Regions from separate parts of the Agarivorans albus genome, predicted to be linked through region 1. Evidence: predicted binding sites of a transcription regulator. Region 1 holds the regulator's gene; each other region holds the start of a gene.

Region 1 (7,417 bases):
CAGCTTTAAGCTTCAAGATCTAAAAAAAGTTGATGTCAATGTTATAAAGGGCTTTGGCACGCCTATGGTAGTGCTAGCTACTTTAGGCATGGTGGTTTTACCAATGGCCGCGTGGCTATTGGATATTCTGTTTGCTTTCAATATCTCTCTTGCCTTAGTGGTGTTATTGGTTGCTGTTTATACCAAGCGCCCGCTAGATTTTGCGGTGTTTCCTACCGTGTTGTTAATCGCTACTTTATTACGTTTGGCCTTGAACGTTGCCTCTACTCGAGTCGTTTTGTTAGAAGGGCATAACGGTGGGAATGCTGCTGGTAATGTAATTGAAGCTTTTGGTTCAGTGGTTATTGGCGGGAACTACGCTGTTGGTTTGGTGGTATTCCTGATCTTGATGATTATCAACTTTGTAGTAGTAACAAAAGGTGCAGGCCGTATCGCAGAAGTAAGCGCGCGCTTTACCTTGGATGCCATGCCCGGTAAGCAAATGGCGATTGATGCTGATTTAAATGCTGGCATTATCGACCAAGAACAAGCCCGTGAACGCCGCGCTGACGTAACCAACGAAGCTGATTTTTATGGTTCAATGGATGGTGCTAGTAAGTTTGTTAAAGGTGATGCCATAGCCGGCATATTGATTCTATTCATCAATATCTTAGGCGGTTTCATTATTGGTGTGGCCCAGCATGACCTAACCTTCGCTCAAGCTGCAGAGGTATACACCTTACTGACCATTGGTGATGGCTTAGTTGCGCAAATCCCGTCTTTACTATTGTCTATCGCTGCTGCCTTAGTGGTTACTCGCCAAAATACCGAAGCGGATATGGGTGAGCAAGTAAGCTTACAAATGTTCAAAGATCCACGAGTAATGATTATTTGTGGCTCGATTCTTTTCATTATGGGCATTGTGCCTGGCATGCCTCATTTGGCTTTTCTGAGCTGTGCAGCGGTTTGTTTGGGTGCTGCCTGGATGCGACATAAAGGCGATGCTAAGAAAGCCGCCGAGACTGCATTACAGCCTGCTTCTTCCAGTTCTAATGTTAGCAGTGAGCCAAAAGAGCTAGGTTGGGATGATGTTCAACCGGTTGATGTGATTGGTCTTGAAGTAGGTTATCGCTTAATTCCATTGGTGGATAAATCTCAAGGCGGCGAATTATTGGCGCGTATTAAAGGCGTGCGTAAGAAGCTATCTCAAGATTTAGGCTTTCTTGTGCCTGCCGTGCATATTCGAGATAACCTAGATTTAGGCCCAAACCAGTATCGAATAACCTTAATGGGCGTAACTTACGGTGAGTCGGAAGTGTTCCACGACCGCGAAATGGCGATTAACCCAGGTCAGGTATTTGGTAAAATCGAAGGCCAAGCCACCACAGATCCCGCCTTTGGTTTAGAAGCAGCTTGGGTTGCTACCGAGCAGCGCGAACATGCGCAAACATTGGGTTACACGGTAGTTGATTCTGCCACGGTTGTTGCAACCCACTTAAGTCAGCTTCTTACTAACAATGCGGCCAGCCTACTTGGCCACGAAGAAGTTCAAAACCTACTTGATATGCTAGGTGGCAGTTTGCCTAAATTGGTTGAAGGCCTAGTGCCAGACACTATGACTTTGTCTACGGTAGTTAAGGTACTGCAAAACCTACTGAATGAAGGCGTGCCTATTCGTGATGTTCGCAGCATTGTTCAAACCTTGGTTGAATATGGGCCTAAGAGCCAAGACCCCGATATTCTTACCGCTGCCTGTCGTATTTCGTTAAAACGTTTAATCGTTCAAGAGTTGATTGGCAGCGAGGCAGAACTTCCAGTAATTACTTTGTCTCCAGACTTGGAGCAGATATTGCATCAGTCGATGCAAGCGGCAGGAAACGATGGCGCAGGTATGGAGCCAGGTTTGGCAGAGAAACTCCAAGTATCATTAACGGAGGCGTGTCAAAACCAAGAAATGGCCGGTCAACCCGCTATCTTGTTAACCTCGGGCATACTGCGTTCAAGCATGTCTCGATTTGTTAAAACAGCAATGCCTGCATTAAGGGTTCTGTCTTATCAAGAAGTGCCAGAAGATAAACAAATACGAATTGTGAGTTCAGTGGGGCAGTAGCTTCAGCGAATTAGCAAAAGGAAGGTGAACAGTGAAAATGAAACGCTTTTTTGCAAAAGATATGCGAACCGCACTAGCCGAAGTGAAGGAAACACTTGGCAGCGATGCAGTTATCATGTCTAACAAAAAGGTAACCGGTGGCATCGAGATTGTTGCTGCGGTTGAACCTTCTAGCGCTAAACAAGCTGCACCTAAAAGCGATAGAGAATTGCCTGAAGATAGCGTCAATTTGTCGTCTATGAATGCAGGCGCTGCCAAAAAAGCGCCAACAAAACAGCATCCAAGTCATGATTTTGACGAAAATGCTAGTTTGAAAGATAACCTAACCAACTTTATGCAGCGCCATCAAAAGCGTCAGCAAGAAAACTTGCAACAGTCTCAGCAAAAGCAGCAACAGCAGCGCCCTCGCACCGTTCAAGCGCCACGCTCTTTAGCTCAACAACAAGGTTGGGCGCAGCAAGGCTCCATATCAAATAAACCAACAAATACGTCTCTTGGTGGACAACCAGCTAGCTCAGCATCAGCTGCTGCAGGCAACGAAGTTGGTGAGCTTAAAAAAGAAATGGCCGCCATGCGCAAGTTGCTTGAACATCAAGTATCTGGACTAATGTGGCAGGAAGTAGAGCGCCAAGAGCCGGTACGCGCGATGTTAATTAAGCAGTTGCAGCTAGTTGGTTTTGATGAAGATATGGCTGACCAAATAGCTGGATACATTCCCGAAGAACTCGGCGTTCAAGAAGGCTGGCAGCATTTACGTGAACTATTAGTCAATCAACTACCGGTTGGCCAAGATGAGATTTTGTTAAAGGGTGGGGCTATTGCGTTGCTTGGCCCAACGGGTGTAGGAAAAACAACCACCATCGCCAAGTTAGCAGCACAGTTTGCAATGCGCCATGGCGCCGAAAGTGTGGCGATGATTACTACAGATACCTACCGTATTGGTGCTCATGAACAACTTGCTACTTACGGCAAAATTATGGGCTGCGCCGTACGCGTCGCCAATGATGAAGAAGAGCTTTCACAGTTGCTTTATCAGTTTAAAGACAAAAAGTTGGTACTTATTGATACCGCTGGCATGAGCCAACGAGATCTTCGCTTACACGAACAATTAGATAAGCTAGTAAAAAACAGCCGCGTGAACATTCGCAACTATTTGGTGATGTCGGCCAACGCGCAGCGTCGGGTAATTGAAGAAACTGTGAACCAATTTCAGCGAATTCCCTTAGCTGGTACCATACTTACCAAATTAGATGAAAGTTTGGCTTTAGGCGAAGTGTTAAATGTAACCTTGCGCCATGCCTTACCAATAAGTTACGTTACTCACGGCCAACAAGTGCCTGAAGATATTGCGGTAGCTGCGCCTACCCAATTAATAGAACAAGCATTATCGGTTATCGATAAGCAAAGCCAGCAACATTTCTGGTTTAGTGAAACCGAACAACAAAAGGTTTCAGATGTATTCTAAAGATAATGAATTTGACCAAGCTAGCGGCTTAAGAATGATGCAACAAAAAAACAATGTGAAAGTCATCGCTGTAACTGGCGGCAAAGGGGGCGTAGGTAAAACTAACGTTACTCTTAACATGGGTATAGCCATGGCTGCGCAAGGTAAGCGCGTAATGGTATTGGATGCCGACTTAGGCCTAGCAAATGTAGATGTGCTGCTTGGCTTACGTGTAACTAAAAACCTCTCTCACGTTTTATCCGGTGAATGCACCTTAGATGAAGTATTAGTTAAAGGGCCTAATGGGATCTTAATTGCACCAGCTACTTCTGGTACTCAATCAATGGTGGAACTTAGTCCTGCGGAACACGCCGGACTTATTCGTGCTTTTAGCAGCATGAAAACACCTATTGATGTGTTGCTAGTTGATACTGCAGCGGGCATCTCCGACATGGTGCTAAGTTTTGCCAAAGCGTCACAAGACATATTAGTGGTGGTGTGTGATGAGCCAACCTCTATTACCGATGCTTATGCGCTAATAAAGCTGCTTTCAAACCAGCACGGTGTCTACAAATTTAAAGTGGTGGCAAATATGGTGCGTAGCTTACGCGAAGGCCAAGAATTATTTGCTAAGCTTACTCGAGTTACCGATCGCTTCTTGGATGCTACACTCGAATTGGTATCTTGTATTCCTTATGACAATAACGTGCGCTTAGCCGTAAGAAAGCAGCGAGTAGTGGTAGAAGCCTATCCTAAGTCTCCTGCTTCTTTGGCATTTCGCTCATTAGCAAGTAAAGCTTCTACTTGGCCAATTCCTGAACAAGCAGGTGGACATTTAGAATTTTTCATCGAGAACCTTCTCGAGTTTGGACAACGTAAAAATAGAGAACAGCTTAGTGAATAAAGTTGCCGCTTATGCCAGCGCTAATGACACTAATGTTTTGGTGGAGCGCCATGCAAACTTGGTCAAACGGATAGCCCATCACCTAATGGCTAGGCTTCCGGCTAGCGTGATTGTTGATGACTTGATCCAATCAGGAATGATTGGCTTAATCGAAGCCGCACGTAACTTTGATGGCTCAAAAGGCGCTAGCTTCGAAACCTACGCCGGCATCCGCATTCGTGGCTCTATGCTTGACGAAATTCGTCGTGGCGATTGGGTCCCACGCTCGGTACATAAAAACAGCCGCGCCATTAGTGATGCAATCGCTGAGGTTGAGAAAGAAAAAAACGGTGACGCAAAAGACGCCGAGGTTGCAGCAAAGCTTGGCGTAAGCTTAAGTGAGTATCACTCTATGTTGTCTGATGTAAATTGCGGACGCATTTTAGGTATCGATGATCTAGGTGTGAGTGAAGACGTCATATCAAGTGAAGAAAGTCGAGAGCTAAACCGACCCTTTGAAGGTTTTGCCAATCAACGCTTTCAACAATCTCTTGCCGAATGTATTAAAGGTCTTCCAGAGAGAGAAGCACTGGTTTTGTCCCTCTATTATGATGAAGAACTTAACCTAAAAGAAATTGGTGAAGTATTGAGCGTAAGCGAGTCCCGAGTCAGTCAAATTCATAGTCAAGCGCTTGCTCGAGTTAAAACTCGAATGCGAGATTGGACACAATAGAGAAATTCATCCTTACATTTCTTGTAAAAGATGGACTAAAATTGTGTTTATTAAGGCATAATATCTATATTACATAAATTTTTGGCCTATTTAGTGGCTTGTAAAACATCCTGTTGGGGGACGTACCTTGGATAAAAATATGAAAATTCTGGTTGTTGATGATTTTTCAACGATGAGAAGGATTATTAAAAACCTACTTAGAGATCTTGGCTTCAACAATACTCATGAAGCCGATGACGGAAATACCGCATTACCTATGCTTAAAGGCGGCGATTTCGAATTTGTAGTAACTGATTGGAATATGCCTGGAATGGAAGGCATCGACCTGCTGAAAAATATTCGTGCCGACGAAAGTTTGTCTCACTTACCTGTTTTAATGGTAACTGCCGAAGCAAAACGTGAACAGATTATCGAAGCTGCTCAAGCCGGCGTAAATGGATATATTGTTAAACCTTTCACTGCAGCCACGCTAAAAGAGAAGCTAGATAAGATTTTCGAAAGACTACAATAAGAAAGGAAGATGCGTGAGCACAGATACTCCGATTATTTCATTAGCCGACGCCAAATCTTTGGTTGCGCTACTTGAAGAAGGAAATGTCGCCGAGGCGAATCAACTTGTTAGTGAGCTTTGTGCTCCAAAAGCTAACCTGCTATTTGATAAGGTTGGGCAGCTCACTCGTCAGCTTCATGACTCTTTAAATGAATTTAAACTCGATATTCGAATTAACGAGTTAGCTAATCAAGAAATACCAGACGCTAAAGAGCGGTTAAACTATGTGATAGAGATGACCGATCAAGCGGCCAATAAAACCATGGACGCAGTAGAGTCTGGCCTTCCAATTGCCGATCAATTAACTAACGAAATCAACAGTATCATGCCTATATGGCAAAGTTTGATGGAACGAAGAATTGAAATCGGCCAATTTAAGGCGCTATGTCACCAAATCGATATTTTCCTTAATAGTTCTTCAGCAAATGCCGATAAACTACGTAGCATGTTAACCGAAATATTGATGGCTCAAGATTTCCAAGATTTAACCGGTCAGATGATTCGTAAGGTAATCACCTTGGTGCAAGAGGTGGAAGAAAGTCTGGTTGAAATGCTTACCTTGTTTGGAAATGAGAATGCCGAAGTAGTAGAAAATAAAAAAGTGACTAAATCTGCTATCGAAGCCGAAGGGCCAATATTAAATAAAGAGCAAAGGGACGACGTTGTTAACGACCAAGATGATGTTGATGACTTGTTGTCTAGTTTAGGATTTTAAGGGAGTAGCGCATGTCGTTTGATGTAGATGAAGACATCTTACAAGACTTTCTCGTAGAAGCGGCGGAGATCCTTGAGCAGCTGTCTGAACAGCTGGTTGATTTAGAAAAACGTCCAGATGACAGTGACTTGTTAAATGCCATATTTCGTGGTTTCCATACAGTTAAAGGTGGAGCAGGCTTCTTGTCATTGACCGAACTGGTTGATGTTTGTCACGGAGCTGAGAATATTTTTGACACCTTGCGCAACGGTGGAAGGAGTGTATCGCCTGAGCTAATGGATGTGATTCTTGAAGCGCTAGATTCAGTTAATGATATGTTCGCTCAAGTTCAAGCACGCGAGCCTTTAACACCTGCGTCTCCTGAATTAATTGAAAGCTTACATCAGTTGTCTCGCCCAGAATCTGCTGACGAAGTGGCTGCAGAGCCAGAGCCAGAGCCAGAGCCAGAGCCAGAGCCAGAGCCAGAGCCAGAGCCAGAGCCAGAGCCAGAGCCAGTAGCTCCGAGCGCCGATGCCGGCAACATTGACGAAATTACCGACGACGAGTTTGAGCGTTTGCTTGATGAGCTGCATGGCTCAGCTGCACCTGCTGCTGCCGCAACACCAAAACCTACTCCCGCAGCTCCAGCTGAAAAAGCTGCCAGTGATGGTGATATTTCAGATGATGAATTTGAAAAACTGTTGGATGAACTGCATGGTTCTAAGGCGCCAGGTGCTGGACAAGCGGCTGCCCCTAAAACGCCAGAAGTAACGAAGCCTAGTTCAAATGCTGATGAAATTGGTGATGATGAATTTGAGAAACTGCTAGACCAATTACATGGTGCAGGCAAAGCACCTGACACTAAAGCCGCTCCAGCTAAGCCCGCAGCTAAAGCTGCGCCTAAGCCTGCTGCAAAAATTGAAGCTAGCCCTAAAGCGCCTGCTAAACCAGCGGCACCGGCCAAACCTGCTGCTAAGGCCGCTCCAGCTAAACAAGAGCCTGCAAAAGCGCCAGCCAAGCAAGC
Region 2 (7,417 bases), 2.2 Mb from region 1:
AACTTATATGAGCTCAGTTAATCACAGCGTCTGTAGACTAGATACTTGATAGCGTTTTCAGATTGATGGAAAATTGACCCAGCTCGCATCTTTCGTTTAATTGAGAATATTGTTTTTTTATGAAATGGTTTTCATTTTGATTATTCTGTTCAAGAAACGATTCATGGTTAAAAACTTGGTTTGTGAGGATTTGCATTGTTCGATTTGGGTTTTTTACTACTCACGGTATGATAGCCCTACAAATAGAAAGAAAGTGGCAGGTTTATGAGTGGCGTTAGGGCCCAGCAAAAAGAGAAAACACGTAGAGCAATTATTGATGCTGCGTTTAGTCAGCTAAGTGCTGAACGTGGTTTGTCGAGCTTAAGTTTGAGGGAAGTGGCTAGGGAAGCGGGTATTGCACCCACTTCTTTTTATCGTCACTTTTCCGATATGGAAGAACTGGGACTAACCTTAGTAGATGAAGGTGGATTAACCTTACGCCAGCTTATGCGCCAAGCGCGCCAGCGCATTATTGCCAGTGGTGGCAGTGTTATTGGCACCTCGGTAGAAACCTTTATGGAGTTTGTTTATAACAATCCTAATGTGTTTCGTTTGTTGCTGCGTGAGCGTTCAGGGACATCTCCGGCTTTTAGGGCCGCTGTGGCGCGGGAGATCGCCCATTTTATTGCCGAGCTTACCGACTATTTAGAGCTGCAATATCGCTGCCCGCGAGAGGATGCGCAAATGCAAGCCGAGGCAATGGTGATCATTGTTTTTAATGCTGGAGCATCTGCTTTAGATTTAGCCGAGTTTGATCGCCAATTGTTGGCCGATAAAACCATTAAACAGTTACGCATTGTTGCCAAGGGAGCGGCACTCTACAATCGCTCGGAAGCCTTAAGTTAAGAGGTGAATATGAAGGTAAGAAAATCGCTGCTATTGCTAGCTTTTATTGCAGGCTTATGTGGTAACGCCAGCTTGGCCCTGTTTACGGTGCCTGAGTTAAAGTTTTCGGTGTTTCCAATCATTGCCTTTGTACTGGCCATTATGCAGCTGTACCACTTATATACTGAGAAAGACTTAAGTGAAGACTCACCCTTAATGAGTGTAGCCGCCTTTTTGCTGGGCGCGCTGGGTTATTCGGCCATGTTGCGTGCTCAGTTCCCCGACATCGGTAGCAACTTAGTATTGCTAATCATCTGTTTGTTTATTGGCTTATGGTTGATGTTTAAGTTAGGTGGCTTTAAACGCTAAGGTTTGAATTTTTAAGTTATTGTAAAGCCTGCTTCCATGCTAAATCGGCCTGTTGTTGGTAGGCTTTCCAATCTCCTTTTAACCAGCGTTGGCGACCTTTTTCTGCAAAAAATAGATGCAGTTGGTTATCAAAAAATTCCCACACTTGGCCATCGGTTGCAATTAAGCCCTCGCCTAAAGACAGCGCATTGGCACAAAATCCGTTGTATTTAGCTTGGTAGGTCTCGGGACTAGCCGCAAATTTGTCGGCGCTTTGTTGACTGGCAAACTGCCAGTTTGCCTCTTTCCACCTCACGGTATACTTTTTATTGCCCTGCTGAATGTTGCGATTGGCTTGTTCTTGAGCAAGTTGGTAACTGGTTATGTCGATTCCGCCTATGGCTTTGTCGCTCCAAAAGCTGGTGCTTACCGGCTCATTGGCAAAGCTGCTTAAACTGAATATCAAGCAAGTGGTGGCAAATATAGTCTGTTTCATAATCTTCCCTAGATGCTGAGTAAGCCATAAATGGAGACCGTGCTTAGCAGAGCACTATTTCAAATAGTAAAAAGCCGCGTCAATTAACGCGGCTTTAAGTTGCGGGTGAATACTTGTGCTAGCGACGCTGCAGGTACATGCCTACTTCGATGTGGTCGGTATAGGGAAACTGGTCAAACAGCGCCCAATGGCTAATTTTGTGAGTACGGCTTAACTCACTTAAATTGTCGTAAAGTGTATTAGGATTACACGAGATATAAACAATGTTGTCGTAGCCTTGCACCATGCCTAAGGTAGCATCATCTAAACCCGCTCGTGGTGGGTCTACCAAAATGGTATCGCATTGATAGGTTCTTAAATCAACATCTGCTTCTTTTAGGCGGCGGAACTCGCGCTCACCTAACATGGCTTGAGTAAATTCTTCTGCCGACAAACGAATGATTTTTACATTGTCGATGTTGTTATGTTTAATGTTGTATTGCGCTGCTTCAACCGAGGGTTTGGCGATTTCGGTGGCTAACACGCGATCGAAGTTTTTGGCTAAGGCTAATGAGAAGTTACCATTGCCACAATACAGTTCTAGCAAATCACCTCGGCTATCGCTGGTGGCACTTTGCGCCCATTCCAACATATGTTGATTTACTATTGCGTTAGGTTGAGTGAAGCTGTTTTCTATTTGCTGGTAAATAAGTTTTTCACCATTAACAGTAAGTACTTCATCTACTCTATCTTGGTCTAAGCACATTTTTTGTTTACGTGAGCGACCAATTAGCTGAATGGAAAACTGCTTGCTTAGCTCTGCTTTTAGTTTTTCGGCCTCTAAGCGCCATGCCTCGTCGATAGGCTTGTGGTAGAGCATGCTTACTATCACTTCGCCGCTTAAAGTAGATAAGAAGTCCACTTGAAACAGTTTGTGGCGCAGCAGCGGATTTGGTTTTAGCTGCTCAACTAAAATTGGCATAAGCTGGTTGATGATTTCGCTAGCCGGAGGAAAGCTGTCTACTCTAAATTTTTGTTTGGTTTGCTGATCAAACATTATGTAGAAGAGATCGTCACCTTCATGCCACACTCTAAACTCGGCACGCATTCGATAATGTTTCGTCGGTGATGCAAATACACTCGGTTGAGCAGGCGAAAATTCGGCAAACTGCTCTAAGCGTTTTGCCACTTTGTCGGCCAATAGTTGTTGGTACTGTTCTGGGTAGTATGCAATAGCGCTCATGGCCGTTCCTCTGTTCTAGCAAGCAGCGCAATTTAAAGGGGCGTGGCTTGCTTGTCCAGTTTATCTACAATAATAGTGATAATATTTCTAAAGTTTTAATTTTGGTCGCCGATAAGCTGTGACTAGGGTAAATCCGTGGAGGCTTTATGAACGAACTGAATGGCGTGGGCAAAACCCCCGTACAACAGTATGCCGAGCGCTTGTTGCAGCAGTCGGCACCGACGATTGAGAAACGCAATAACTTGGCTGATGACAAGGCAAGCTTAAACCAACAAGGTGCGGTAGCTAGCCATGTGTTATTAAGTTCTATTGAAAAACATACCTTGTCTATGGCAACGGGTGGAGTAAGCCTCCCTAAACCCCAGCAAGTGAGCGTGTTTGATGCTGAAGAAGTCGCTCGAAACGTGCTTAATTTTGTTGCCAGTTCCCTGCATAGTGCTAAACAGTCGGGGATGTCGGAAGATAAGCTTGCCGAAATGATGGCCCAAGCCCGAAAAGGGGTAGATATGGGTTTTGAAGGTGCCCGTGAGGAACTTAGTGATGCGGGTATTCTTAATGAAGAGTTAGAAAAAGGCATCGATAAGAGTTATGACCTAATTCAAGAAGGTTTAGAAAAGATTGAAGAAGGTGATTACGAAATTCAATCTGCTCCTCTTTATAGCCAACTGGCAATGTCTAGTTCGCAATCCGCCACTATGGAGTTAGAAACAGCAGAAGGCGATAAAGTCACTATTAGCTATGGCTCGCAATTAGCCGCCAGTTATAGTGAAGGGCGTTCTTCTATCCAAGCCTCTTTTTCCTCGCAGCAACAATTCAGCTTTTCGGTTGAGGGTGACCTTAATGGTGATGAATTGGCGGCAATTGCAGATTTGATTAAACAGGTTGATGAGGTTGGCCAGCAGTTTTTCTCGGGCGATTTAGATAAAGCCTTTGATCAAGCCTTAAATATTGGTTTCGACGAACAGCAGCTAGTTGGCTTTGCGGTTAACTTTCAGCAACAACAAAGCGTAGCGGTTACGCAAGCCTATCAACAAGCTAATGACAAATCCTCTGGTGGCTCTGAGCTGGTACCAGACTTAAGTGAGTTTTTGAGTTCTTGGCAAGATATTCAAGCCAAGGTGAGTGCTTTGTTTGCTCAACCTGAATCTGCCACCGAAACGCTATTGGCTGGAATACTGCCTATTTCTAGCCCTAGCGACGAAGAAAACAAACAAGCAGATGTAGAACGCTTTAAAGGTTTTGCCGACCGCATGGCTGAAGCTTTGGCGATGTTTAACAACACACCTGCTACTGCGAATAACGCAGCCGACAACATTAGTTAATTTCAAGTTGGGTAAAAGGGCGGCTTTTTGTGCTATCAATCACATTAAGCCTCGCTTATAATCTCGCCCGCTGTGGTGCTTGCGTAGTAAATACTCAAGCTTAATAGGGAATCTGGTGCAAATCCGGAACTGACGCGCAGCGGTAATGAGGAACGAAAGCTCAAGGATTGGCCTTTTCCAAGGATCTCCAGACACTGTTTGTATCGCCAAACGGGAAGTCGCAGCCGTAGTACAAGTAATACGCCTCTAAGTCCGAATACCTGCCACATCGCACATGCTTATAACAGCAAAGTACTACGCGACGATTAGGATTACATCGATGAAGAAGTTCATATTACTGGCCGCAGTAGCGCCAGCTTTTGGCTATGCCCAAGAAACCCAGCAAGCACCCCAAACAGAACAGCCAGCTACTATGGTTGTTACCGCCAACCGCATGGAACAAACCGAAGCCAGTGTTATTGCGCCACTTACTGTGGTTAGCCGTAGCGAAATTGAAAGCAGCGGCGCTCAAGACATTATTGATGTGCTAAGTCAGCAAGTGGGTATTAGCGTTACCCGTAATGGCGGTAAAGGACATACCGAAAGTGTGTTTATTCGTGGTACCAGCTCGGCACAATCTTTGTTTCTTATCGATGGCGTGCGAATCAATACTGCTACAAATGGCGGCGCGCAGTTGTCATTACTACCTTTGGAGTTTGTTGAGCGTATTGAGATTTTACGTGGTGCGAGAGCTTCGATTTACGGCGCCGATGCCGTAGGCGGGGTAATCAATATTATTACTCGCCCTAGTTTTGGCAGCGAGTATCACGGCTTGAAAGCTGCAGTTGGTACTCAAGAAACTGTGAAGCTTGCCGCTCGTGCAAGCGGACAACTAGATGATGCTACTCAGTACAATGTTATTTTTAGCAAAGATAAGAGCAATGGCTATGATATTCGTCCACAAGATAACTTAGACGAAGACTATGGCTACGATACCTTTGGAGGATTGTTAAGCTTGGATCATGAATTCAACCAAGCTTGGCGTGGACGAGTATTTTTACTCCTAAATGATAGCGAGTCCGAATTTATTCAAGGTGGTAAAGCTTTAACCAAGCACAAGCAGACCGTTTACGGTGCTAGTGTTAATTACGCTCAAGACCGAATCAATAGTGAGTTCGCATTAAACTCCCAACAAGACCAATCGGATACAGCTCCAGCCGATAATTTTGTTGATCCCCAGCGCTATTCTACAGAACGAGTTGCTGCTAACTGGCTACTGGGCTACCAACTTAACCAGCAATGGTTATTGCAAGGCGGGCTTGATTATCAAAAAGATGATATTTCTGGTACAAGCTTGATTTATCAACAAGAAAGCCGAGATAACAAAGCGGCCCATATTGGTACGCGAGCAGACTACGACCAGCATACTCTCGAGGGTAGCTTACGTTATGATGATAACGAACATTACGGTGACCACACTACCTATAACCTAGGTTGGGCTTGGCAGTTCCAACCGTCAATGCGCTTTAATGCATTGCATGGCACCGCCTTCAGAGCACCAACTTTTAACGATCTTTACTACCCAGGTAGCGAAAACCCTAGTTTAAAAGCAGAAACGTCAACTAATAGTGAGTTGGGCTTAGAGCTTAATTTACTGCAAAGCCAATGGCAGCTTAATGTATTTCGTAATGACGTGGATAATCTTATTGCTTGGGGGTGTGTAGCGCGTTGTGATAACGACTACACTGGAACGCCTGATACATGGCCATTATGGACACCAGACAATGTAAGTGATGCGCGCATTCAGGGTATCGAGTTCCAAGGTGAGTTTTCTACAGCTTGGGTAAACCATAGGGTAATTGTAGAGTTTTTAGATCCAAAGGATCGTAGTACCGATAAAAACTTGATTCGCCGTCCAGAGGAGCAAGTTAAGTATAAAGCTGATATGTATTGGCAGAGCCTGCAAGTTGTCGTCGATTTTCTATGGCGCGGAGATTCGTATGAAGATGCAGCAAATACTACAACCATTGATAGCCATTCAATTTGGGATTTAAGTGCTAACTATAAGTTTGCTAGCGGGTTACGTGTTGATGCGAAACTACGAAATGTATTTGATAAGCAGTACTCAACAGTAAACGACTACCAAGCACAAGGTCGTACCTTTGAGTTGGGCGCAAGTTACCAGTTTTAAGGTTTACGCTTTAACATAGCTCTCAGCCCTAGCTTTGGTTAAACTAGGGCTGAATTATTTTAAAGGCTTATTGGTAGAGTAATGCACGTTCTTGTTTTTGATTCTGGTGTGGGTGGTTTATCTGTTTTAGAGCAACTGCAGCAGCGAAATCCTAATATGCAATACAGCTACTTGTTCGATAACCTTTATTTTCCCTATGGGGAGTTAGACGACCAACAACTGATTACCCGTGTGGTCGAACTGCTTACTAAGGCAGTAAATAAGTTTAACCCCGATCTGGTGGTTGTGGCGTGTAATTCTGCCAGTACCTTATCCCTTCCTTCTTTGCGCGAAACTCTCTCCATACCAATAGTTGGCGTTGTGCCTGCGATAAAATCTGCTGCGAACAAAAGCATCACTCGCCACTTTGGTGTTTTGGCGACTCCCGGTACCGTAGAGCGCAGTTATACTGAACAACTTATTGCAGACTTTGCTAAAGATTGTCGCGTTGAGTTACTCGGTTCTACATTATTAGTGCAATTGGCAGAACAAAAACTAGCAGGTGAATCTATAGCGCTTGAAGATGTAAAGCAGGCGTTAGCATCGTGGTTATTGTTTGATGATCTAGATTGCGTGGTATTAGGTTGCACACATTTCCCCTTATTAAAGGATGAAATCCAGCAAGTATTGGGTGAGCGAGTATGTTTGGTTGACTCCGGCGCCGCGATAGCCAATCGTGTACACAGTTTGCTATCAACTAACGAAGCCTTGAATCTAAGCCAAAAAAAAGCGGAAGCTCATGCTTACTGCACTATGCATCCCGCTAATTCTTCGTTGTTAAAACAGCTACAAGCTTACCAACTAAGTAGCTTGCAACTATTTACTTAGGCTTCTTTACGCTCATTCGCTTCACGAACCTTTAAAGTGCGTTGTTGAAACTCCTGTTCGTTTAGGGCTTCAACTGCTTTTGGTGCATCTTTAGCTGCCATTTCAACAAAACCAAAGCCGCGACGTTT
Region 3 (7,417 bases), 700 kb from region 1:
TTTACGCAAGCTTGGTTGCGTTATTGGTATTTGTTATTCGAAATTATGGCGGCTATCCAGACGCAATCGCCTTTGCTGTATTACTAGCAAATATGGCAGTGCCGATGATAGATCACTTCACCAAGCCCAGAGTATATGGTTACGGCGAGGGAAATAGTAATGACAACTAAGCGCCAATCAATGACTAAAAACGCGGCGATGTTGGCCCTATTCGCCTTTGCATGCACCTTGTTAGTTGTCATCGTTAATTACTTTACCGAGCCAAGAATCGAGCAACAGGTTAAAGCACAACTGATTAGGTCAACTAATGAAGTCTTATCAAAAGAGTTAGCCAATAGTGCTTACCAGCAACGATGCGTAGTAGTTAACGAGCCACAGTTTTTGGGTAACGATAAAGACCAAACCATCCGGCTAATTGAATTAAATCAACAAACAGCGGCTTTCGTTTATCAAACAATTGCACCAGATGGTTACAGCGGGGAAATTCGCCTGTTAGTAGGTTTAAATGCAGACTCAACTATTAGCGGTGTGCGTGTTGTACAGCATAACGAAACACCAGGCTTAGGTGATAAAGTTGAAACCAGAAAATCAGATTGGATTTACCAGTTTAATGGACAACGTTTAATGGATGCCAAGGATCCTCGTTGGGCTGTAAAAAAAGACGGTGGCCAGTTTGACGCCTTTACTGGCGCTACAATAACGCCGCGTGCTGTTGTAAAAGCAGTGAAAAACGTGTTGATTTACCACGCCACAAATCAGCAAAGCATTAATGACAATGCGACAGATTGTTAAAGGAGTTATTTGATGAGCGAATATAAACAATTAGCTTGGCAAGGCCTTTGGAAAAACAATCCTGGTTTAGTACAATTACTCGGCTTGTGCCCTCTTCTCGCGGTTACCTCGACGGTAACCAACGCACTCGGCCTGGGGGTTGCCACCATGCTGGTACTGATAGCCTCAAACACCACGGTATCACTCATTCGTAAATGGGTAGCTAAAGAGATCCGCATTCCTGTATTTGTTATGGTTATTGCATCCTTTGTTACCTGCATACAACTGTTAATGAATGCTTATACCTACGGCTTGTACCAAAACCTAGGAATATTCATTCCGCTCATAGTGACCAACTGCATCATCATCGGTAGAGCCGAGGCATTTGCTGCACGTAACAGTGTTAAGCCAGCTGCGTTCGATGGATTAATGATGGGAATTGGTTTTGGTTTGGTACTTGTTGCAGTAGGCGCAATTAGAGAGCTTTTAGGAAATGGCAGCTTGTTTTACGGAATTGAATTGCTGTTAGGCGAATGGTCGTCTTTCTTATATGTTCAAATCGTTGATTTTAACGAACACTTTTTGGTTGCAATACTTCCGCCGGGTGCATTTTTGGTGATGGGCTTTATCATCGCTTTTAAAAATGTCATAGATAACCGCGCTAAAACCAAACAAGCTCCGTCAGAAACCCTTTCAAACAATACTCAAAGCGCATGAATAAACAGAAAAGATTAGAAATCCTAACACGACTTAGAGATAACAACCCACATCCAACTACAGAGCTAAACTTTTCTAGCCCTTTCGAGCTACTTGCTGCTGTATTGTTATCTGCTCAGGCCACCGACGTATCGGTGAACAAAGCTACCGACAAGCTTTACCCAGTTGCTAATACCCCCCAAGCTATTTTTGACTTAGGGGTAGATGAGCTTAAAACTTACATAAAAACAATTGGCCTGTTTAACTCTAAAGCTGAGAACTTAATAAAAACCTGCAAGATCTTGATTGAACAACACGGTGGAGAGGTTCCAGAAAGCCGAGAAGCCTTAGAAGCATTGCCAGGCGTTGGCAGAAAAACAGCCAACGTAGTACTAAATACTGCCTTTGGCTGGCCAACTATCGCAGTAGATACACATATATTTCGGGTTTCTAACCGCACCAAATTCGCCATGGGGAAAAATGTTGATCTGGTCGAAGAAAAATTACTAAAGGTAGTGCCAAAGGAATTTAAAGTAGATGTGCACCACTGGCTAATTTTGCATGGCCGCTATACCTGTGTTGCACGAAAGCCTCGTTGCGGCTCGTGTATCATCGAAGACTTATGTGAATTTAAAGATAAAATCGATTAAGTAAAGAAGCTAGCTAATAGCAGCTATATATCAGTACCTTAGATAAATTTAGTAATGCGAGTTTATTGGCATTTTCACCAATGCCTGCTGCGATTCTTAATAAAATGTAAATACTGATTCAATTGAATGCCCATTTATCAAAATAACGAAACATAATAAGTTTGCTCTCAAGCAATTCGGGAACCCCGGTTGCAAAACCAGGAGAGCATAAATGAACAATGCAGCTGTAAACGTAAGCAGTCAATTAGAACAAGCCCAAGCATTAACCCTACCCTCTAGACAAGAAATGCTTGCACGTTCTCCTTCTGTTAACGCTTTCTGGAATAATAACCAACAACTACTAGTTAGTGCTTGGAAAGAGTGGGAAGCATCAAGCAGTGGTTCATTGCTTGTGTCTAGTGAGACTCTGTTAGATGAAAAGCTACATAACGCCGTCAACTCAGCTTGGGATGACCCATCAACGGAAAACCAAGTTAAAGATCTGTGGCAAGAAGCTGCCCCAGGTGTATACACCGCACAGTTTTTTAAGCCTGAAAAACTTATTGAATTACGCCACTACCTAGATGACGTAACTACAGCAGGCATTCCTTTAAAGCCACCTTATGGAATAGTGCTAAATAGGCATGGGGCTATGCTTGACGAACGCTCTGAAGGCTACCTTGCCACCCCCAGTTTTCAAGCGTTTTACCGCAAACTACTCGATAAATATATGCGTCCAATCGCTCGCTTGTTGTTCCCAGAAGTATACGGATATGACAGCCAAACATTTGGTTTTTCTATTCAGTGGCAAGCAGGAATGGACACTTCGTTGAGGCTTCATACCGATGCGTCGTCGGTAACAATGAATATTAATATGAACTTGTCCGATGAAAAATTCACGGGCTCAGAGGTTGATTTTTATGACCCTATTACCGGAAATATTAAAAGACTTTCTTTCGAGCCGGGTACAGCAATGATTCATCGTGGCAATGTACCTCATGCATCACAAGCAATACGAAGTGGTGAACGTTCTAACCTGGTGCTTTGGTTATATGGCGATCAAATGCAAACGCCGTATGCCAGCAAGCAACAAAATCGAGTTTCTGCTAGGGAGCGTTGGGCTAAACCTTCTGGGTTACGTGACAGAAGTGCGCCGTTCTAAAGATAAAAGAAAAAGGTAGCGCAAGTTGCTCTACCTTTGTTTTTATAGCAAGTCTTTGCCTAACGAGATAACCACTCTTCGGTTACGTTCTCTGCCCATGGTGTTGTCGTTACGGGCAACGTGCCTGCGCTCACCATGTCCGGCCACCTCAATGACACTTTCATCTAACCCGCCAGACTTAAAGTAATCCTTAACCATGTTCGCGCGCTTTTCCGAAAGTTCTTGGTTAATCCACTTACCCCCGTAACTATCGGTGTAGGCATCAACCAACACTACATCTATCTCTGGGTCATGTTTTACGTAATCACCAATAAGTTGCAAACGTTTCTTAGAGCGCGGGGTCAATTCATTGCTATTCGATTTGTAGGTTAAAACTGTAAAAGCAATATCGTCAAACGAGTACGGAAGTAAGCGCCCTACACATTTTAAAAAGTCGTTGTATTGGGTTTTAAAGTTGATCGAAGAGATGCCCACTGCAGTTGTATTATTGCTGGCGTACCAGTCATTAAAGTAAAAAGTAGGTACGTTACCGTCTTCCAACTCACTCAGCATTTGCCACGCTGGCTGGGCATTTACGTAACCATCAAATTGCTGATAAAAGGATAATTCGCTAATACGCTTAGAGCTTGCACCTGGCTTCCATTTCGGTGGAACACTTCGTAATGAGACTTGGTGAGTTTCTGCGGAAATCCTGTACATATCCAAATAGAAATCTAGATTTACATTTTTCGATGAGCGACTAATGAAACTCGCCACACCAAAAGAGGGAATGAAATGGTCCATTCTACATTCAATAGGCGTTTTATTTGACACAACCCAAGTTGAGTCATCTAGCGATGCTGAATAATTGCGCACGTTTGCTTGAGCAGACATTGCGCTTAATGCCAAAGGCAGCAATAAGTAATGTTTCATTAGCAGAAATCCTCTCTTCTCCATAAATTATCGGCATCTAAGCGATAATCTTTAAAGCAAATTAGCGATTCTTTGCGGCTTTTGTAATAATGCGCGCTTCTAATATTAGTTACCCACATTATGACCATTACTGAACTCACGACCGAATTAATGTCTAGTCGATTTCGCGGCTACTACCCTGTAGTTATCGACATAGAAACAGCTGGCTTTAACGCTAAAACAGATGCGTTACTAGAGATTGCAGCTTGCTTGCTTAGCTTTAACGAACAAGGCGAACTTTATGTTCTTGAAAGCTTACAGTTTAACGTTGAGCCTTTTGAAGGCGCTAACCTAGAACAAGCCGCTTTAGAGTTTACCGGAATAGAGCCTAATAACCCTTTACGTGGCGCAGTAAGCGAAGACTTTGCGCTGAAAGAGATGTTTAAGCCAATACGTAAAGCATTAAAAGCCCATGGCTGTAACCGGGCTGTAATGGTGGCTCACAATGCAGCCTTTGATATGGGCTTTTTTAACGCAGCAGTAGAGCGCTGTAATATTAAGCGTAATCCTTTCCATCCTTTTGTGAGCTTTGATACTACCAGTATTAGTGCCCTAGCCTTAGGCCAAACTGTTTTAGCCAAGGCATGTAAAGAGGCTGGCTTAGAGTTTAGCAACGAAGAAGCACACTCAGCACTATACGACGCGCAAAAAACAGCATCGCTGTTTTGCCTGATTGTTAACAAGTGGAAGAACCTAGGCGGTTGGCCTCTACCAAAACCAGATCAAGATGAGAATCAATAATCGATGATTACTAATCCTGTTGTATTGTCGGTTTGCTTAATGTTGGTACTAAGTTTACTGCGTGTAAATGTAGTATTAGCTTTATCGATAAGTGGAATTATTGGCGGGCTTTTATCCGATTTAAGCTTGACGGAAACCATAGCCGCTTTTGAAGCCGGTTTAGGAGATGGCGCTCAAATCGCGTTAAGTTATGCTCTGCTTGGTGCGTTTGCTGTTGCCATTGCCAGAAGCGGCTTAACCGATATGATTGCTAACAAGATTGTACGTTTAGTAAATTTGCATAAAGATCAGCACCTTTCTTTGGTGAAGTGGATGATGCTTGGCGCCATCATATTAATGGCAGTAAGCTCGCAAAACTTGGTTCCAGTGCATATAGCCTTTATTCCAATATTAATCCCGCCCTTAATCGCTGTATTCAATCAACTAAACATGGATAGGCGAATCATTGCCTGCTGTATCACTTTTGGTTTAGTCACCACTTATATGTGGCTACCCTATGGCTTTGGCAGCATATTTTTAAACCAACTGTTACATGGCAATATTTTGTCGGCAGGCTTAACGATTGATAAAAGCCAGTTACCCATTGCTATGACAATACCAGCCCTAGGAATGGTGTTAGGTCTGCTTACAGCCATATTTTTTTCTTATCGGCAGCCAAGAACTTACCAAACAACGATCAATACTAGTGAAAAACGCACAAGCGAAATACAGACTAGCCCCTTAAAAACCTGTTTGAATATCACCATTATAATCGTTGCCTTAGTGGTAAACGTTTATACTGAGTCGATCATTATGGGCGCTTTAACTGGCTTCCTCCTGCTCACTACCGCGTCAGGCTTAAAGCCCCAGAATAGCCAAGACTTGTTTGTTGAAGGCGTTAAATTAATGGCCTTAATTGGATTCATTATGATTGCAGCAAATGGTTTTGCTGGCGTAATGAAAGCTACTGGTGGTGTACCAGATCTAGTAAATAGTGCTCAAAGTATACTTGGTGATAATAAGGCCTTTGCTGCTGCAATGTTGTTGCTAATGGGATTGCTAATTACTATGGGAATAGGTTCATCATTTTCAACCATTCCCATTATTGCCGCTATATACGTTCCACTCGCTCTCTCTCTAGGTTTCTCTGAGTTAGCAACAGTTGCCTTGGTTGGAACATCTGCAGCACTTGGAGATGCAGGCTCGCCAGCTTCAGACTCTACACTAGGCCCGACTGCAGGCTTAAATAGCGATGGCCAGCATGACCACATATTGGACACCGTTGTACCCACATTTTTGCACTTCAACCTACCACTGTTGGTTTTTGGTTGGATAGCAGCTATTGTTCTATAGAGCTAACAAACTGTTTTAATTACACATTGCACGTTTAACACCGGAATACGAATTGACTGAATCAGCCCTAAGCATTGAAAAACTAAAACCTAACTTTTCGCTAGAGAACATAAACCCAACTAACGGCATTCAGTGGTCGAGTTTATTACCTATAGCTAAATCTAGTTTTGACCACTTTACGCACGCCAATAATCATCAACAAGTTATGGTTTGTCAGGCCCCTAGTTTTTTCAATTTGCATTCAGTACTCGCAGACTTTGCTAAAGACCTTAATATTGAGCAACAAGCTTACGCCTTAATATTCAACCCTACCCAGCCACAGCGCCCTTATTGTGTTGAGCTTTCACAAAAAGCTCAACAAGCTTTTGAGCAAACTATGCTGCAGATGGAAGATTTGCTAAACAAAGATTTTGGTTCAGAACTTTTAGCCAAAGAGATAGGTGAAGAATTAGCGTTTATGGAAGAGTCTCAATCCGACTCCCTTAGCAAAATTCTAAAAAGACTTAACCAAGCGCAGGTTCCTGAGCAATTATTAAATCTCATCAAACAGCTATTTGAATACCTTGTTGAGTTACCTTCTTTCACCTCGATTCAAAAGTTCTATAAGACTTGGCTTAACAAGCCAACACTAAATTATTGTTACGAATTCACTAGAGCAACTATTTTTGGCCAATATCTTGCCCAACCTACAGCTAATAGCGCTGAGTTGGTGGAAGTGAATTTAGGGGCTATTCATCATTCAGCTTCCGGGATACTGGTTTTAAATGCCGAAGATATTCTTGCAGAAGCGAAGCTTTGGTTTGAACTAAAAGCTTGTTTAACTACCTCAATTTTTTCGTGGGATAAATTGCAAGGCGAAAAGCTAACTAGCCAACCTCAACATTTGTCGGTAACTACCAAGTTAGTGCTTATTGGTAATGCCAATGCCATTGCCGATTTATATGAGCTCGACCCAAGTATAAAAACCCTAGGGCTTTTAGAAACTGAACTGCCATTAGAAGTAGAAGCAAGCTCAACCAACATCAATTTGTATTTAAGCCACCTAAATGGTGAGTTACATCAATGCGGCTTATCCAGCTTAACAACGGAGCTCTATGAATGTGTATTGAACTACGCGGCGAAGCTTTGCGAGCAT

The links. The regulator FliA, encoded in region 1, starts transcription of late flagellar genes. The targets are predictions, from matches to a motif close to CTAAAGNTNNNNNNNNNNNNGCCGATA.
Region 2: the regulator FliA is predicted to act here: its motif matches at 3,018-3,044, upstream of K5620_RS02020 (DUF5610 domain-containing protein).
Region 3: the regulator FliA is predicted to act here: its motif matches at 4,199-4,225, upstream of K5620_RS10580 (flagellar protein MotY).

Annotation. Positions count from the first base shown of each region.
Region 1 is NZ_AP023032.1:2,994,132-3,001,548, reverse strand. It holds gene flhA (flagellar biosynthesis protein FlhA) at 1-2,089, shown strand, start outside; gene flhF (flagellar biosynthesis GTPase FlhF) at 2,127-3,554, shown strand; gene K5620_RS13520 (MinD/ParA family protein) at 3,544-4,437, shown strand; gene K5620_RS13515 (RNA polymerase sigma factor FliA) at 4,430-5,149, shown strand; gene cheY (chemotaxis response regulator CheY) at 5,277-5,660, shown strand; gene K5620_RS13505 (protein phosphatase CheZ) at 5,674-6,414, shown strand; gene K5620_RS13500 (chemotaxis protein CheA) at 6,426-7,417, shown strand, end outside.
Region 2 is NZ_AP023032.1:426,126-433,542, forward strand. It holds gene fabR (HTH-type transcriptional repressor FabR) at 265-885, shown strand; gene K5620_RS02005 (DUF1422 family protein) at 895-1,233, shown strand; gene K5620_RS02010 (YHS domain-containing (seleno)protein) at 1,250-1,708, opposite strand; gene trmA (tRNA (uridine(54)-C5)-methyltransferase TrmA) at 1,827-2,930, opposite strand; gene K5620_RS02020 (DUF5610 domain-containing protein) at 3,077-4,252, shown strand; cobalamin riboswitch at 4,309-4,534, shown strand; gene K5620_RS02025 (TonB-dependent receptor domain-containing protein) at 4,572-6,422, shown strand; gene murI (glutamate racemase) at 6,504-7,289, shown strand; gene K5620_RS02035 (RNA recognition motif domain-containing protein) at 7,286-7,417, opposite strand, start outside.
Region 3 is NZ_AP023032.1:2,297,770-2,305,186, reverse strand. It holds gene rsxD (electron transport complex subunit RsxD) at 1-170, shown strand, start outside; gene rsxG (electron transport complex subunit RsxG) at 160-792, shown strand; gene K5620_RS10595 (electron transport complex subunit E) at 805-1,488, shown strand; gene nth (endonuclease III) at 1,485-2,117, shown strand; gene K5620_RS10585 (2OG-Fe(II) oxygenase family protein) at 2,329-3,258, shown strand; gene K5620_RS10580 (flagellar protein MotY) at 3,301-4,170, opposite strand; gene rnt (ribonuclease T) at 4,291-4,950, shown strand; gene K5620_RS10570 (Na+/H+ antiporter family protein) at 4,954-6,282, shown strand; gene K5620_RS10565 (AAA family ATPase) at 6,335-7,417, shown strand, end outside.